3 regions of the Achromobacter sp. HNDS-1 genome follow, and region 1 is predicted to be linked to each of the others. Evidence: predicted binding sites of a transcription regulator. Region 1 holds the regulator's gene; each other region holds the start of a gene.
The links. Region 1 encodes LexA, which represses DNA repair genes until DNA is damaged. Its sites were predicted from a motif close to ACTGTATNNNNATACAGT; they were not measured.
Positions count from the first base shown of each region.

Region 2: a site for LexA is predicted at 3,586-3,603, ahead of recA (recombinase RecA). Genes of this name have one in related genera too.
Region 3: a site for LexA is predicted at 1,813-1,830, ahead of ABFG95_RS22295 (PA0069 family radical SAM protein). Genes of this name have one in related genera too.

Region 1 covers NZ_CP157584.1:691,718-696,813, forward strand. Annotated here, with positions in the region: gene uvrB (excinuclease ABC subunit UvrB) at 1-1,549, opposite strand, end outside; gene ABFG95_RS03025 (amino acid aminotransferase) at 1,627-2,826, shown strand; gene lexA (transcriptional repressor LexA) at 2,981-3,631, shown strand; gene lon (endopeptidase La) at 3,746-5,096, opposite strand, start outside.
Region 2 covers NZ_CP157584.1:4,939,453-4,944,548, forward strand. Annotated here, with positions in the region: gene ABFG95_RS22820 (MFS transporter) at 1-989, opposite strand, end outside; gene ABFG95_RS22825 (sensor histidine kinase) at 1,230-2,606, opposite strand; gene ABFG95_RS22830 (response regulator transcription factor) at 2,722-3,411, opposite strand; gene recA (recombinase RecA) at 3,792-4,856, shown strand; gene recX (recombination regulator RecX) at 4,958-5,096, shown strand, end outside.
Region 3 covers NZ_CP157584.1:4,835,126-4,840,221, forward strand. Annotated here, with positions in the region: gene cysD (sulfate adenylyltransferase subunit CysD) at 1-283, shown strand, start outside; gene ABFG95_RS22290 (GTP-binding protein) at 327-1,625, shown strand; gene ABFG95_RS22295 (PA0069 family radical SAM protein) at 1,838-3,253, shown strand; gene ABFG95_RS22300 (hypothetical protein) at 3,326-3,781, shown strand; gene ABFG95_RS22305 (DMT family transporter) at 3,862-4,734, opposite strand; gene rplS (50S ribosomal protein L19) at 4,975-5,096, shown strand, end outside.

The DNA of each region.
Region 1 (5,096 bases):
GGTAGCGCACCCGCACCCCGTGCTCGGTCAGGAAGTCGGTCAGGTCCTCGGCCATGCGCTTGGTCAGCGTGGTGACCAGCACCCGCTCCCCCTGGCTGGTGCGCGCCTTGATCTGCCCCAGCAGGTCATCGACCTGGGTGCGTGCCGGCAGCACCTCCACGATCGGATCGACCAGGCCGGTGGGGCGCACCACCTGCTCGACCACGTTGTCGGCATGCTCCTTTTCGTACGCCGCCGGCGTGGCCGAGACGAACACGCACTGGCGCATGCGGGCCTCGAATTCCTCGAGCTTGAGCGGCCGGTTGTCCAGCGCCGATGGCAGCCGGAAGCCATACTGCACCAGGGTTTCCTTGCGCGAGCGGTCACCCCGGTACATGGCGCTGAGCTGGCCAATGGTGACGTGGCTCTCGTCGATGAACATCAGCGCATCGGCCGGCAGATAGTCGATCAGCGTGGGCGGCGGCTCCCCCGGCGCGGCGCCGGACAGGTGGCGCGAGTAGTTCTCGATGCCCTTGCAGAATCCCAGTTCCTGCAGCATTTCCAGGTCGAAGCGGGTGCGCTGCTCAAGGCGCTGGGCCTCGACCAGGTGGCCGTCGTCGACGAAGCGCTTGGTGCGCTCGCGCAGCTCTTCCTTGATGGTCTCGATGGCGCGCAGCACGGTGTCGCGCGGCGTCACGTAGTGCGAACCGGGGTAAACGGTGAAGCGCGGCAACTTCTGGCGGATGCGGCCGGTCAGCGGATCGAACAGCTCAAGGCTTTCGATTTCGTCATCGAACAGCGTCAGGCGCAGCGCCAGCTCGGCGCTTTCCGCCGGGAAGATGTCGATGGTCTCGCCGCGCACGCGGAACACGCCGCGCGTGAATTCGGCGTCGTTGCGGGTGTACTGCATGGCCACCAGCCGCGCCAGGATCTCGCGCCGCGAAATCTGGTCGCCGGCGCGCAGGATCAGCACCATCGCGTGGTAGTCGCCGGGGTTGCCGATACCGTAGATGCACGACACGGTGCCGACGATGATGGTGTCGCGCCGTTCCAGCAGGCTCTTGGTGGCCGACAGGCGCATCTGCTCGATGTGCTCGTTGATCGACGAGTCCTTTTCAATGAACAGGTCGCGCGTCGGCACGTAGGCTTCGGGCTGGTAGTAGTCGTAGTACGAGACGAAGTACTCCACCGCGTTCTTGGGAAAGAACTCGCGCATTTCCGCGTACAGCTGCGCGGCCAGCGTCTTGTTGGGCGCCAGCACCAGCGCCGGCCGCCCCAGCTGGGCGATGACGTTGGCCATGGTGTAGGTCTTGCCCGAGCCGGTCACGCCCAGCAGCGTCTGGTACATCAGGCCGTCCTGCACGCCCTGGACCAATCCATCAATGGCGCCCGGCTGGTCGCCGGCGGGCGGATAGGGTTGGTACAGGTGGAACGGGCTGCCGGGGTAATCGACGTACCCCGGGCCGGGGGCCGCCGCGGCAGCGCCAGGGGCCGCATCGGCCGCCCCGTCGGTGACGGAGCCAACGGCTGCGGCACCCGCCGCGCTCGGGTCTATTGCGCTCTTAGGCATGCTAGACTGTTCCCAGGGTAAACCCCCCATTATCCACAGCACTTCCGACTGCGTCCACTCACCCTCAGCAGAGTCCCATGAGCACCCTTTTCGATTCCGTCGAACTCGCGCCGCGCGACCCCATTCTTGGTCTGAACGAACAATACAACGCGGACACCCGCCCCGGTAAAGTCAATCTGGGCGTGGGCGTGTACTACGACGACCAGGGTCGCATTCCCCTGCTGGGTGCCGTGCGCAAGGCGGAAATCGCCCGCATCGAGGCCGCCGCCGCTCGCGGCTACCTGCCGATCGAAGGCATCGCCGGCTACAACCAGGGCGCGCAAGCCCTGCTGATCGGCAAGGATTCCCCGCTGGCCGCCGCTGGCCGCGTCCTGACCACCCAGGCCCTGGGCGGCACCGGCGCGCTCAAGATCGGCGCCGACTTCCTGCGCCAGCTGCTGCCGACCTCCAAGGTCCTGATCAGCGATCCCAGCTGGGAAAACCACCGCGCGCTGTTCGAACGCGCCGGGTTCGAAGTCGGCACCTACGCCTACTACGATGCCGCCACCCGCGGCCTGAACTTCGACGGCATGCTGGCCGCCCTGAAGGCCGCGCCGGCCAACACCGTGGTCGTGCTGCACGCCTGCTGCCACAACCCCACCGGCGTCGATCCCACCTTCGACCAATGGAAGCAGATCGCCGCGGTCGTCAAGGAAAACAAGCTGGTGCCCTTCCTGGACATCGCCTACCAGGGCTTCGGCGAAGGCCTGCGCGAAGACGCCGCGGTCGTGCGCCTGTTCGCCGACCTCGACCTGACCATGTTCATCAGCTCGTCGTTCTCGAAGTCGTTCTCGCTGTACGGCGAGCGCGTCGGCGCCCTGACGGTCGTGGCTGGCAGCAAAGACGAAGCCACCCGCGTGCTGAGCCAGCTCAAGCGCGTCATCCGCACCAACTACTCCAACCCGCCCACCCACGGCGGCACGATCGTCTCCACGGTGCTGAACTCGCCCGAGCTGTTCGCCATGTGGGAAGAAGAACTCGGCGCCATGCGCGACCGCATCCGCCTGATGCGCAAGCAATTGGTCGAGAAAATCAAGGAACACGGCGGCAAGCAGGACTTCAGCTTCGTGCTGCAGCAGCGCGGCATGTTCTCGTACTCGGGCCTGACCTCGGCCCAGGTCGACCGCCTGCGCGAAGAGCACGGCGTCTACGCCGTCTCCAGCGGCCGCATCTGCGTCGCCGCGCTCAACAGCGGCAACATCGACCAGGTGGCCAAGGGCATCGCCGCGGTGCTGTAAGCCTCCCCCCGGCAACAGCCTCCAACGGGACCTTCGGGTCCCGTTTTCATTGCCTGTCACAAAACCATGTCCGCTCAACGCTTGCATTTTTGCGTTATGTCCCCCAGAATGCCGCTGTATATATGTACAGTCCGATTCCAAACGGATCACCGCCATGGCCAGCAAACTCACTGATCGTCAACAGCAAATCCTGGACCTCATCCGGCAAACCGTCGCGCGCACCGGCTTTCCGCCCACCCGCGCCGAGATCGCCCAGGCATTGGGATTCCGCTCGCCCAACGCGGCTGAAGACCATCTGAAGGCCCTGGCGCGCAAGGGGGCCATCGAGCTCACCGCCGGCGCTTCGCGCGGCATCCGCCTGAAGGATGCCTCGCCCGCGCAGACCCAGGCGCCGCTGCCCCTGCCCGGCCTGGCGCAGTTGCTGCTGCCGCTGGTCGGCCGCGTGGCCGCCGGCAGCCCGATCCTGGCGGCCGAACATGTCGAACGCGAAATCGGTGTCGACCCCGGCCTCTTCGCCCAGGCGCCCGACTACCTGCTCAAGGTGCGCGGCATGAGCATGCGTGACGCCGGCATCCTCGAAGGCGACCTGCTGGCCGTCAAAAAGGCGTCCGAGGCCCGCAACGGCCAGATCGTGGTTGCCCGCCTGGGCGACGACGTCACCGTCAAGCGCCTGCAGCGCCAGAACGGCCGCGTTGAACTGCTGCCCGAGAATCCTGACTTCAACGTCATCGTGGTCGAGGCAGACCAGGAATTCGCGCTGGAAGGCATCGCGGTCGGCCTGATCCGTCCGCACGCGCTGCACTGATCCGCCGCTTCCCTTCAGGCGCGCGCCCCTCGACGGCCGCGCCAAAAAAGAAACCCCGCGCAAGCGGGGTTTCTTTCATTGGGCATCCCTTGCGGGACGCCCCGGGGCCAGACATCAGTGCTTGAGCACGGGATCCGTCGAACCCGGCTCGGCCGGCTTGGCGACCAGCGGCTCCTTGACCGTTTCGTCTTCAGCCAGCGGCTCCGGCAGGCGTTCCAGGGCCAGTTCCAGCACCTTGTCGATCCAGCGGACCGGCACGATCTCGAGATGGTTCTTGACGTTGTCCGGGATCTCCGCCAAATCCTTGACGTTTTCTTCCGGGATCAAGACCGTCTTGATACCACCGCGATGGGCGGCCAGCAGCTTCTCCTTCAGGCCGCCGATCGGCAGGACTTCGCCACGCAGCGTGATCTCGCCGGTCATGGCGACGTCGGCGCGCACCGGGATGCGCGACAGGGCCGACACCATGGCCGTGGTGATCGCGATACCGGCGGACGGACCGTCCTTGGGCGTCGCGCCTTCCGGCACGTGCACGTGCATGTCGTGCTTCTCGAACACGCTGTCGGCAAAGCCCAGGCGACGCGCCCGCGAGCGCACCACCGTGCGGGCCGCCTCGACCGATTCCTTCATCACGTCGCCCAGCGAACCGGTGCGTTGGATCACGCCCTTGCCGGGCATGTCCGCCACTTCGATCGTGAGCAGGTCGCCACCGACTTCCGTCCAGGCCAGGCCGGTCACCTGACCGATCTGGTTTTCCTTTTCGGCCATGCCGAAGGTGTAGCGGCGCACGCCGAGGTAATCGCTGAGGTTGTCGCCCGTGACGTTGACCGGCTTGAGTTCGAAGGTCTTGCCTTCGGCCTTGGCGCGGTCGCTCTGGGTCAGCAGCTGCTTGATCACCTTGCGGCAGATCTTGCCCACTTCGCGTTCGAGCGCACGCACGCCGGCTTCGCGGGTGTAGTAGCGCACGATGTCGCGCAGCGCGCTGTCATCGACGGTCAGCTCGGTATCCTTGACGCCGTTGTTCTTCATCAGCTTGGGCAGCAGATGGTCGCGGGCGATGTGGATCTTTTCTTCCTCGGTGTAGCCCGACAGGCGGATCACTTCCATCCGGTCCAGCAGGGCCGGCGGAATGTTCAGCGTGTTGCTGGTGGCCACGAACATGACGTCCGACAGGTCGAAGTCGACTTCGATGTAGTGGTCCTGGAACGTGTGGTTCTGTTCCGGGTCCAGCACCTCGAGCAGCGCCGACGAGGGATCGCCGCGGAAATCCATGCCCAGCTTGTCGATCTCATCGAGCAGGAACAGGGGATTGCGCACGCCGACCTTCGACATGTTCTGGACGATCTTGCCGGGCATCGAACCGATGTAGGTACGACGGTGGCCGCGGATCTCGGCTTCGTCGCGCACGCCGCCCAGGGCCATGCGCACGAACTTGCGGTTCGTGGCCTTGGCGATGGACTGGCCC
Region 2 (5,096 bases), 2.1 Mb from region 1:
GCCGCGGCGATCAGGCAGCCCGCCATGATGATGGGCTTGCGGCCGATCTTGTCCGACAGCGCGCCGAAGATCACGAAGAACGGCGTGCCGATCAGCAGCGCGATCGCGATCATGATGTTGGCGGTGTTGGCGTCCACCTTGAGCGTCTGCGTCAGGAAGAACAGCGCATAGAACTGACCCGTGTACCAGACCACGGCCTGGCCGGCGGTCAGGCCCAGCAGGGCGAGCAGCACGACCTTCAGGTTCTTCCACTGGCCGAACGATTCGGCGATCGGCGCCTTCGAACCCTTGCCTTCGGCCTTCATCCGCTGGAAGGTCGGCGATTCATTGAGCTGCAGGCGGATCCACACCGAGATGCCCAGCAGCACGACCGAGATCAGGAACGGAATGCGCCAGCCCCAGGCCTTGAAGTCGTCTTCGCCCATGAACGAGCGGATGCCCAGGATCACCAGCAGCGACAGGAACAGGCCCAGCGTCGCGGTGGTCTGGATCCAGGAGGTGTAGAAGCCGCGGCGGCCATGCGGCGCGTGTTCGGCGACGTAGGTCGCGGCGCCGCCGTATTCGCCGCCCAGCGCCAGGCCTTGCAGCAGGCGCAGGACGATCAGGATGGCGGGCGCGGCGATGCCGATGCTGGCATAGCTGGGCAGCACGCCCACCAGGAAGGTGGACAGGCCCATCAGCACGATGGTGACCAGGAAGGTGTATTTACGTCCGACCAGGTCGCCCAGGCGGCCGAACACCAGCGCGCCGAACGGACGCACGGCGAAGCCGGCGGCGAAGGCCAGCAGCGCGAAGATGAAGCCCGCGGTCGGGTTCACGCCGGAGAAGAAGTGCTGGGCGATGATCGCGGCCAGCGAACCGTAAAGATAAAAGTCGTACCACTCGAACACCGTGCCCAGCGACGAGGCAAAGATGACACGGCGTTCATCCTTGGTCATCGGGCGCGGATCCGCGGATGGACCGCGACCTGCCATGGTAGTTGTGCTCATGATGTCTCCTCGATTTTTCTGGCCGGCGGTTTTCCGCCGTGCTTGACCCTCCGCCGGCGAGCCGACATCGAGCTATGGCAAGGTTGGAGCGCGAGGCTGACGAGGTTCTGACGCGACCCTTACCTGAATCTTAAAATTGAAACAAAAAGTAATTTCTCCCTGGGAGGCTAGGGATAATCCTAGGGACGGAACGAGGAACTCCTGGCGCCACATCGCCGCATTCGCGCAGGGCGGGCGCACCTAGTCGCCGAGGTCGTCGACCGGCTCGGCGTAAAGCGGGAAGACCACGCGGATGCGGGTGCCCGGCAGCTCGGAATGGGGCGTCGGATGGTCGCTGATGAGCACCGTCGCCTGGTGCTTCTGGGCGATCTCCCTGACGATCGCCAGGCCCAGCCCGCTGCCGTCGGACAGCGTGCCCAGCACCCGATAGAAGCGGTCGAAGACCCGCTCGCGCTCCTCCGGCGCGATGCCGGGGCCGGAGTCCTCTACCTCCAGGATGCCCTGGCCGCCGTGGCCTTGCACCCGCACCGTGATGTGGCCGCCGCGCGGCGTGTAGCGCAGGGCGTTGTCGACCAGGTTGTTGAGCAGCTCCGCCAGCAGCAGCGGGTTGCCGTTGATCAGCACCGGCGTCTCCGAGCCTTCGAAGCCCAGGTCGGTGCCCAGCGACAGCGCTTGTGGCACCCAGTGCATGGCCTGCTCGTAGGCGATGGCGTTCAGATCGGTGGCGGCCAGGCCGATGGCGCTGGGGTTTTCCGCCCGCGCCAGCAGCAGCAACTGGTTCACCAGGCGGGTGGCGCGCTCGGAGCCGGTCACCAGCTGGCGCAGGCTGGCCTGCATTTCCTCGGGGCTGGCATCGCGCAGGGCCAGCTCGGCCTGGGTTCGCAGACCGGCCAGCGGCGTCTTCAACTGGTGCGCGGCATCGGCGACGAAGCGGCGCTGCGCCTGCACGTTGGCCGACAGGCGGTCGAGCAGATCGTTCATGGCCGCCACCAGCGGCGCGATCTCGGAGGGCGCGGCGCGCTCGTCGATGGGCGAAAGATCGTCCGGTCGGCGCGCCCGCAGCCGCTGTTGCAGCGCGTTCAGCGGCGCCACGCCGCGCGACAGTCCGAACCACACCAGCAGCACCGCGATCGGCAGCACCACGAACTGGGGAATGATCACGCCTTTGATGATGTCGTTGGCCAGTTGGGTGCGCTTTTCCACCGTCTCGGCCACGATCAGCAGCGCCGGCTGGGTATTGGGCAGGTTCAGGTCGACCCAGGTGAAGGCCAGGCGGATACCGAAGCCGCGCAGGGTGTCGTCTTCGTATTGCACCTCGCCGGGGCGCGGCTGGCCGACCGACGCGGGCAGGGGCAGGGCGCGATCGCCGCCCAGGTATTCGCCGCGGCTGCCCAGCGCCAGCCAGAACACGCTGTCGGTTTCATCGGCGCGCAGCACCTCGCGCGCCGGGTCGGTCATGCGCAGCACCGCGCGGCCGTCCTGGGCGTGGACCTGGCGCGTCAGCACGTGCAGGTTGTTGGCCAGCGCGCGATCGTACGGCACGTTGGCGATGTTCTGCGCCACCACGTAGGTGATGGCGACGCTCATGGGCCACAGCAGAAACAGCGGCGCCAGCATCCAGTCGAGGATCTCGCCCAGCAGCGAACGTTGCGGCGGCGCAAAGCTGGGGCCGCGGGCCCCGGCCCGCATCACATCCAGCGCTTCCTGGTTGAGCGCCTCCGGCTGTGGCGGTTCAGCTTGCGAGGTAGGCCGCACCCTGGTCCCGTTCGAGGCAATAGCCCAGGCCGCGCACCGTCACGATCTTCACGCCGCTGGGCTCGAGTTTCTTGCGCAGGCGGTGCACGTAGACCTCAATGGCATTGGTGCTGACTTCCTCGCCCCATTCGCACAGGTGGTCGACCAGCTGGGTCTTGCTGACCATGCGCCCGCTGCGGGTCAGCAGGATCTCCAGCAGGCTGACCTCGCGCGCGGACAGGTCCAGCGTCTGGTCGTCGACCATGGCAACGCGCCCGGTCTGGTCGAACACGAGACGGCCGTGCTTGAGCAGCGTGGCGCCGCCGCCGGCGCCGCGGCGGGTCAGGGCGCGCACGCGGGCTTCCAGCTCGGACAGGGCGAAGGGCTTGGCCATGTAGTCGTCGGCGCCCAAGTCGAGTCCCTTGACGCGTTGCTCGATACTGTCGGCGGCGGTCAGGATCAGGACGGGCAGGGCGGAATTGCGGGCCCGCAGCCGGCGCAGGACCTCCAGGCCGGCCAGTTGCGGCAGGCCGAGGTCGAGGATCAGCAGGTCGAAGGCCTGGGCCGCCAGCGCCGAATCGGCCGCCAGGCCGTCGCGCACGGCATCGACCGCGTAGCCGTTGTGACGCAACGAGCGTGACAGGCCGTCGGCCAGGATGCTGTCGTCTTCCGCGATCAGGATGCGCATGGGCAGTCGAAAAGAAGAAGGGCGCCGGGTGAGCGGCGCACGCGTGCCGCCCTCGGTGGGATGCCGGGGCGGCGTGCCGGGAGCGCAATGGGGACATAGCGCCAGTTTTTTCCTCGATTCTGTCATACGGCACCGGGCTTGCCCACTCAGGGAATACGTGGAAAACTGTGGCACACTGTTTTTTTGTACAGTACAATCCGATGCCATAATCTGCGCTATCGCTTTACCGATCACGCTTGAGCGCCACAGTTTGCACTGCCAGTTTTCTGGCAACAGCTGTCAGGCAACGGCCCGATCACCCCTTGCGACAACCCGTGCGCTGACCGACACCCCGTGCCGCGCCCCGATACGTTACAGACCCAGACCTGACAGGACACTACATGGACGACAAAACCACCAAGGCCGCCGCTTCGGAAAAAGCCAAGGCGCTGGCCGCCGCGCTCTCGCAGATCGAAAAGCAGTTCGGCAAGGGCTCGATCATGCGCTACGGCGACAACGAGGTCTCGCATGACATCCAGGTGGTGTCGACCGGCTCGCTGGGCCTGGACATCGCGCTGGGCGTCGGCGGCCTGCCGCGCGGCCGCGTGGTGGAAATCTACGGTCCGGAATCCTCGGGCAAGACCACCCTGACCCTGCAGGTCGTGGCCGAAATGCAGAAGCTGGGCGGCACCTGCGCCTTCGTCGACGCCGAACACGCGCTTGACGTGCAGTACGCCTCGAAGCTGGGCGTCAACCTGGCCGACCTGCTGATCTCGCAGCCGGACACGGGCGAGCAGGCGCTGGAAATCACCGACGCGCTGGTGCGCTCGGGCTCGGTCGACCTGATCGTGGTCGACTCGGTCGCGGCGCTGGTGCCCAAGGCAGAAATCGAAGGCGAAATGGGCGATTCGCTGCCCGGCCTGCAGGCCCGCCTGATGAGCCAGGCGCTGCGCAAGCTGACCGCCACCATCAAGAAGACCAACTGCATGGTCATCTTCATCAACCAGATCCGCATGAAGATCGGCGTGATGTTCGGCAACCCCGAAACCACCACCGGCGGCAATGCGCTCAAGTTCTACGCCTCGGTGCGCCTGGACATCCGCCGCATCGGCTCGATCAAGAAGGGCGACGAGGTCGTCGGCAACGAAACCCGCGTCAAGGTGGTCAAGAACAAGGTCGCGCCCCCGTTCAAGCAGGCCGAGTTCGACATCATGTACGGCGCCGGCATCTCGCGTGAAGGCGAAATCATCGACCTGGGCGTGGCCGCCAATGTGGTGGACAAGTCCGGCGCCTGGTACAGCTACAACGGCAACCGCATCGGCCAGGGCAAGGACAACGTCCGCGAATACTTGAAGGAACACAAGGAACTGGCCATCGAGATCGAGAACCGGGTCCGCGAGAACCAGGGCATCGTCAGCCGCGCCGCGGAATTCGTGCCCACCGCCGAAGACGACAGCGACGAGTAATCGCGTCGTCGCGTCATCGGATAGCGCCGGGCTCGCCAGCCCGGCCGCCAGCGGCAGGCTCCCTTCCCGGGAGGCCTGCCGCTGGCACATAGAGGAAGCGCATGAGCTGGAAACCGTCCGTCACGTCCGCTGATCGCCTGCGCGCCAGGCTGGACGATGAATTCGAGACCGTGGCCAAGCCCGAGGGGCTGCGCCGCACGTCTGACCTGCGGCGGGCTGCCGAAGCCTCCGCGGCGGCCG
Region 3 (5,096 bases), 2.2 Mb from region 1:
CTTCAGTCACGAGCGCGAGGTGGTGCGGCGCAAGGGCCTGCTGGTGCCGGTCACGCGCCTGACGCCGCCGCGGGACGGCGACACCGTCGAGCGCCTGTCGGTGCGCTTTCGCACCGTGGGCGACATTTCCTGCACCTGCCCGGTGGCCTCGGATGCCGCCGACACCGCCGCCATCATCGCCGAGACAGCGGTGACCGATATCACCGAGCGCGGCGCCACGCGCATGGACGACCAGACTTCCGAGGCCTCGATGGAGCGCCGCAAGAAGGAAGGCTATTTCTGATCGCACGAGTGGCCGGCGCCTGGCCGGCCGACAGGGGACGCATATGAACGCAGTAAACGATTCTTTTCTTTCGGGCGCCGACTCGGGCGTGCTGCGCCTGATCACCGCGGGATCGGTGGACGACGGCAAATCGACGCTGATCGGCCGCCTGCTGTATGACAGCAAGGGCGTGTTCGCCGACCAGCTCGACGCCATCTCGCGCGCCAAGTACAAGCGCGTGGCTGAGGGCGGCATCGACTTCTCCCTGCTCACGGATGGCCTGGAGGCCGAGCGCGAGCAGGGCATCACGATCGACGTGGCCTACCGCTACTTCTCGACCCCGGCGCGCAAGTTCATCATCGCCGACGCGCCCGGCCACGAGCAGTACACCCGCAACATGGTCACCGGCGCCTCCACCGCCGACGTCGCCGTGATCCTGATCGACGCCACCCGCGCCGCCGACGGCAATCTGCTGCCGCAGACCAAGCGCCACAGCACCATCGCCCGCCTGCTGGGCATCCGCCACATCGTGGTGGCCGTCAACAAGATGGACCTGGTGGATTGGGACCAGGCCGTGTTCGAGCGCATCCGCGACGCCTACGCGGATCTGGCGTCCCGGCTTGGCATCGCGCACTTCCACGCGCTGCCGCTATCGGCGTTGAACGGCGACAACGTGGTGACGCGGTCGGACAAGACGCCGTGGTACGCCGGCCAGCCGCTGTTGACGCTGCTGGAATCGCTGGAACTGGCCGGTGACGGCGGCGCGGGGCCGCTGCGTTTTCCCGTGCAGTGGGTGTCGCGCCACGACGGCAGCAGCAGGGACGATTTCCGCGGCTACGCGGGCCGCATCGCCAGCGGCGTGCTGCGTCCCGGCGACGAGATCGTGGTGCAGCCGTCGGGCGTGACGGCGCGCGTGCAGGAAGTGCGGCTGTTCGATCGCGCGCTCGATGAAGCGGTGGCGGGCGACTCGGTGACGCTGGTACTGGACCGCGACGTCGACGTCTCGCGCGGTGACGTGATCGTGCACGCGGCCGCGCCGGCGCAAGTCGCGCGCGAATTCGAGGCGGAACTGTGCTGGCTCGATGCGCAGGCGCTCAACCCCGCGCGCAAGTATCTGCTCAAGCATGGCACGCGACTGACGTCGGCGAAGATCCGCGCGGTGCTCTCGCATCGCGACATCCACGAACTGCAGGAAGTGGAGAACACCGAAGGCACGCTGCGCATGAATGACATTGGCCGCGTCGCGTTCACCACGCGCGAGTCGTTGGCGGTCGATCGATACGCCGATGTGCCCGCCACCGGTGCCTTCATCCTGATCGACGAAGCCACGCATCAGACCGCGGCGGCGGGCATGCTTCGGTAAACCGCAAGTCGGGGCGGGAAGACTCCGCCCCGCACCGGTTTTTGGGTGTTGTTTTTATTCCAAATCCAATGCCGGCGCGGGTTTCCGGGCGATATCGCAAGATGAAATCGAATTGTCCGGACGCCGTCTTCGTCTTGCGGTAAAGTGGGGCTGTCTTACGAAAAGGCTTTTGGTGCTTGTCAAAACCACTGTGTTTTTGTACAGTAGTTTTCATGGCACGCACCGATCATTCTTTTCCCGCCGGTTCTGGGTCCCCGGCTGCCGCCCCCGCCGCCTTGCGCGGTCGGGGTGCGGTTACTAATGTTCGGCATCGCTTCCAGAAAGACGACCGCGCGCAGGTCGACGACGGCTGGTCCGGCTCGGGTCTCCCGGCTGATTTCGTCGATGCTGTCCCCGATATTTCCCCTGACGATTCCATCGATAAGACCGGCCTGGCCGGTCAGGCCGATGCCCCGGCCTTGGCGGCTGCCACGGTCATCCCCATCCTGCCCGACGTCCGCCGGGCGCCCGCGGTTCCCAAGACCACCGTCACCGCCGAAGAAGCCCGCAAGATCCTGTCGCGCAACGATTCGCCCGACATTCCCTTCGACGTGGCCGTCAATCCCTACCGTGGCTGCGAGCATGGCTGCGTCTATTGCTACGCCCGTCCCACCCATTCCTACCTGGGCTATTCCCCCGGCCTCGACTTCGAAACCCGGCTGGTGGCCAAGGCCAACGCGGTCCAGGCGCTGCGGGCGGAAATCAGCCGGCCCGGCTACAAGCCGTCGCCCATCAACATCGGCTCGGCCACCGACGCCTACCAGCCCATCGAGCGCGACTGGCGCCTGACGCGCGGCATGCTCGAGCTGATGCTCGAGACCCGCCACCCCCTCACCATCGTCACCAAGAACGCCCTGGTGGCGCGCGACCTCGACCTGCTGGCCGCGCTGGCCGAGCAGAAGCTGGTGGTGGTCTACATGAGCATCACCACGCTGGACGCCGACATGGCCCGCACGCTCGAGCCGCGCGCCGCCGCTCCGTGGCGCCGCCTGGAGGCCGTGCGCACCCTGACCGCCGCCGGCGTGCCGGTCGGCGTGCTGGTGGCGCCCGTGATCCCGTTCATCAACGATGACGCCATGGAACACATCCTGCAGGAATCGAAGGCGGCCGGCGCGCACTACGCCAGCTACACCGTCATCCGCCTGCCCTGGGAAGTCAAGACGCTGTTCGAAGACTGGCTCAACGCCCATTTCCCGGACCGCGCCCAGCGGGTGCTCCATCGCATCGAAGACCTGCGCAACGGCCGCCGCAACGATCCCAACTTCGGTTCGCGCATGCGCGGCACCGGCATCTGGGCCGACCTGCTGCGCCAGCGCTTCGCCGTCGCGACGCGCAAGCTGGGCCTGAATCGCCACCGCCTGTCGCTCGACTGCGACCGCTTCCAGCCGCCCGCGTCCGCCGGCGCTTCCGCCTCGTTGTTCACGGCCGCCGCCGGTACGGCCGAAGTCTCCGTTTTTCCATCCCCGGTTGGCGCGCAAGCGTCTTCAGGGGTCCCTTTTCCCAGTGCCATGCCCGTGGCCGGCGCCTACGGGCGCGGTGCGCGCCAACTGCGCGCCATGGTCGCGGGGCAATTGTCGTTGTTCGACTGACCCGTGGCTCGCCCACGGGTTGCCGCCGTGGCGAATTGCCGCGGTTCCTGATTGCGTTACAAGGAGTTCCTCATGAACACCGCTCAACTTTCCGTCCTGCCGGATGAACTTGCCGTCGTCTCGTTGACGCCGCTGCGCCGTGCGGTGCAGCGCGTCCGCGCCCTGGGTGCCCGTTACACCGGCTTGGCCATGCCCTGGGGGGGTGTGCCGGCGGGGCGCCACGCCAGCGCCACGACCGGGGATCTGCTGTCGCCTGCTGGCGGCGAGGCGGGGACACCCGCCGCAACCGCGCCGCGCCAACGTGAGCGCGCCGCCACGCTGCCGGGCAAGTGGCCGTTTCCGCCGGCAGCCGAGCAGACCGCGCCCACTGTTCGTGGCCCGCGCGAGCGCAGCCTGGGCAACGCCACGGTCGAACCCGTGTCGGATCAGGTCAGCGTGAAAAGCATGGTGCTGGATGTGGTGCTGGTGCTGGCGTGGGGCGCGATGATCCCGGCGCTCATGTGGCTGGGCGTGGCTGGCGGCTTCTGAGGTTGCGCCACCGTCCGGGCCGGTGCGCGGACGCATCCAGGCGCTTCACGCCGCCGGCCCGCGCGAGGGCCGGCGCGCTTTCAGCTCGAACCCAGCAGCACCACGCCGGCCAGGATAGACAGGCAGCCGGCCAGACGGCCGGGGCCGACTTTCTCGCGCAGCAGGAACATGCCAGCCAAGGTGCCCAGCATCATCGACATTTCCCGTGCCGGAGCCACCAGACTGAGCGGCGCGCCATTGCGCAGCGCGTACAGCACCAGGATGTAGCCCAGCGGCGACAGCAGGCCCACCGCCAGGGCCAGGTGCCAATGGCCGCGCATCAGTTCCCACGCCTGCGCGCGGCGCTTCACCATATGGGGGGTCATCATGGCGGTGCGGGTGACACAGGTGAACCAGTCGAACAGCACCGGGCTGATCAGCAGCACCTTGACGCCATAGGCATCCACTACGGTATAGGCGGCGATGAACAGGCCGATCACCATGCCCCAGCGCACGCCCACCCAAGCCTGCGCGTTGCGGAAGATCGCCAGCCGTCCCTGGGTGGCGATCAACAGCACCCCGATCACCACGCAGAGCATGCCGGCGATGCCCGTGGCGGTGGCCGGTTCACGCAGCAGCAGGAAGGCGCCGGTGGTGGAAAGCAGCGGACCGGTACCTCGGGCGATGGGGTAGACCACCGACAGGTCGGCCACCTGATAGCCGCGTTGCAGGCACAGGCTGTAGCCCAGGTGCAACAGGCTGGAGGTCAGGATCGCCCCGACCACGGGCCAGGTCCAGGTCATGCCGTCATGCAGCAGCACCCACACGACCCAAGGCGCATACAGCACCGAGGCGCACAGCCCATAGGCGAACACAAAGGGAGCGCCCACCATGGCCGCGCGCTTGGCGAGCAGATTCCACGTTGCGTGGGCCATCGCCGCCAGGACGACCAATAACAGGGACGAGTACGACATGAGGGGGAACAGCGTCTTATGACGTGTTTGTTACAGAAACTGCTAGGGTACCGCAAACCTGCGGGCAGGGCGCCATGTTACCTGAGGCATCCGCCAATTTTTGGTGTAGAATCATTGGTTTGCCAAATCTCATCCTCTGCTTGCGGTACACGGCCAGGCGCATTTTTCAGCCCCGGCCCGAACAACATCGAACGGCAAAGCGCTTTAGTCCGCAAAGGCATGATGATCTAGGAGTTCTCAATGAACCTTATCGCTATCCTGGAACAGGAAGAGATTGCCCGCCTGACCGGCGGCCAAGCCAAGCCTGAATTTGCTCCTGGTGACACCGTCATCGTGAGCGTGAACGTCGTTGAAGGCACCCG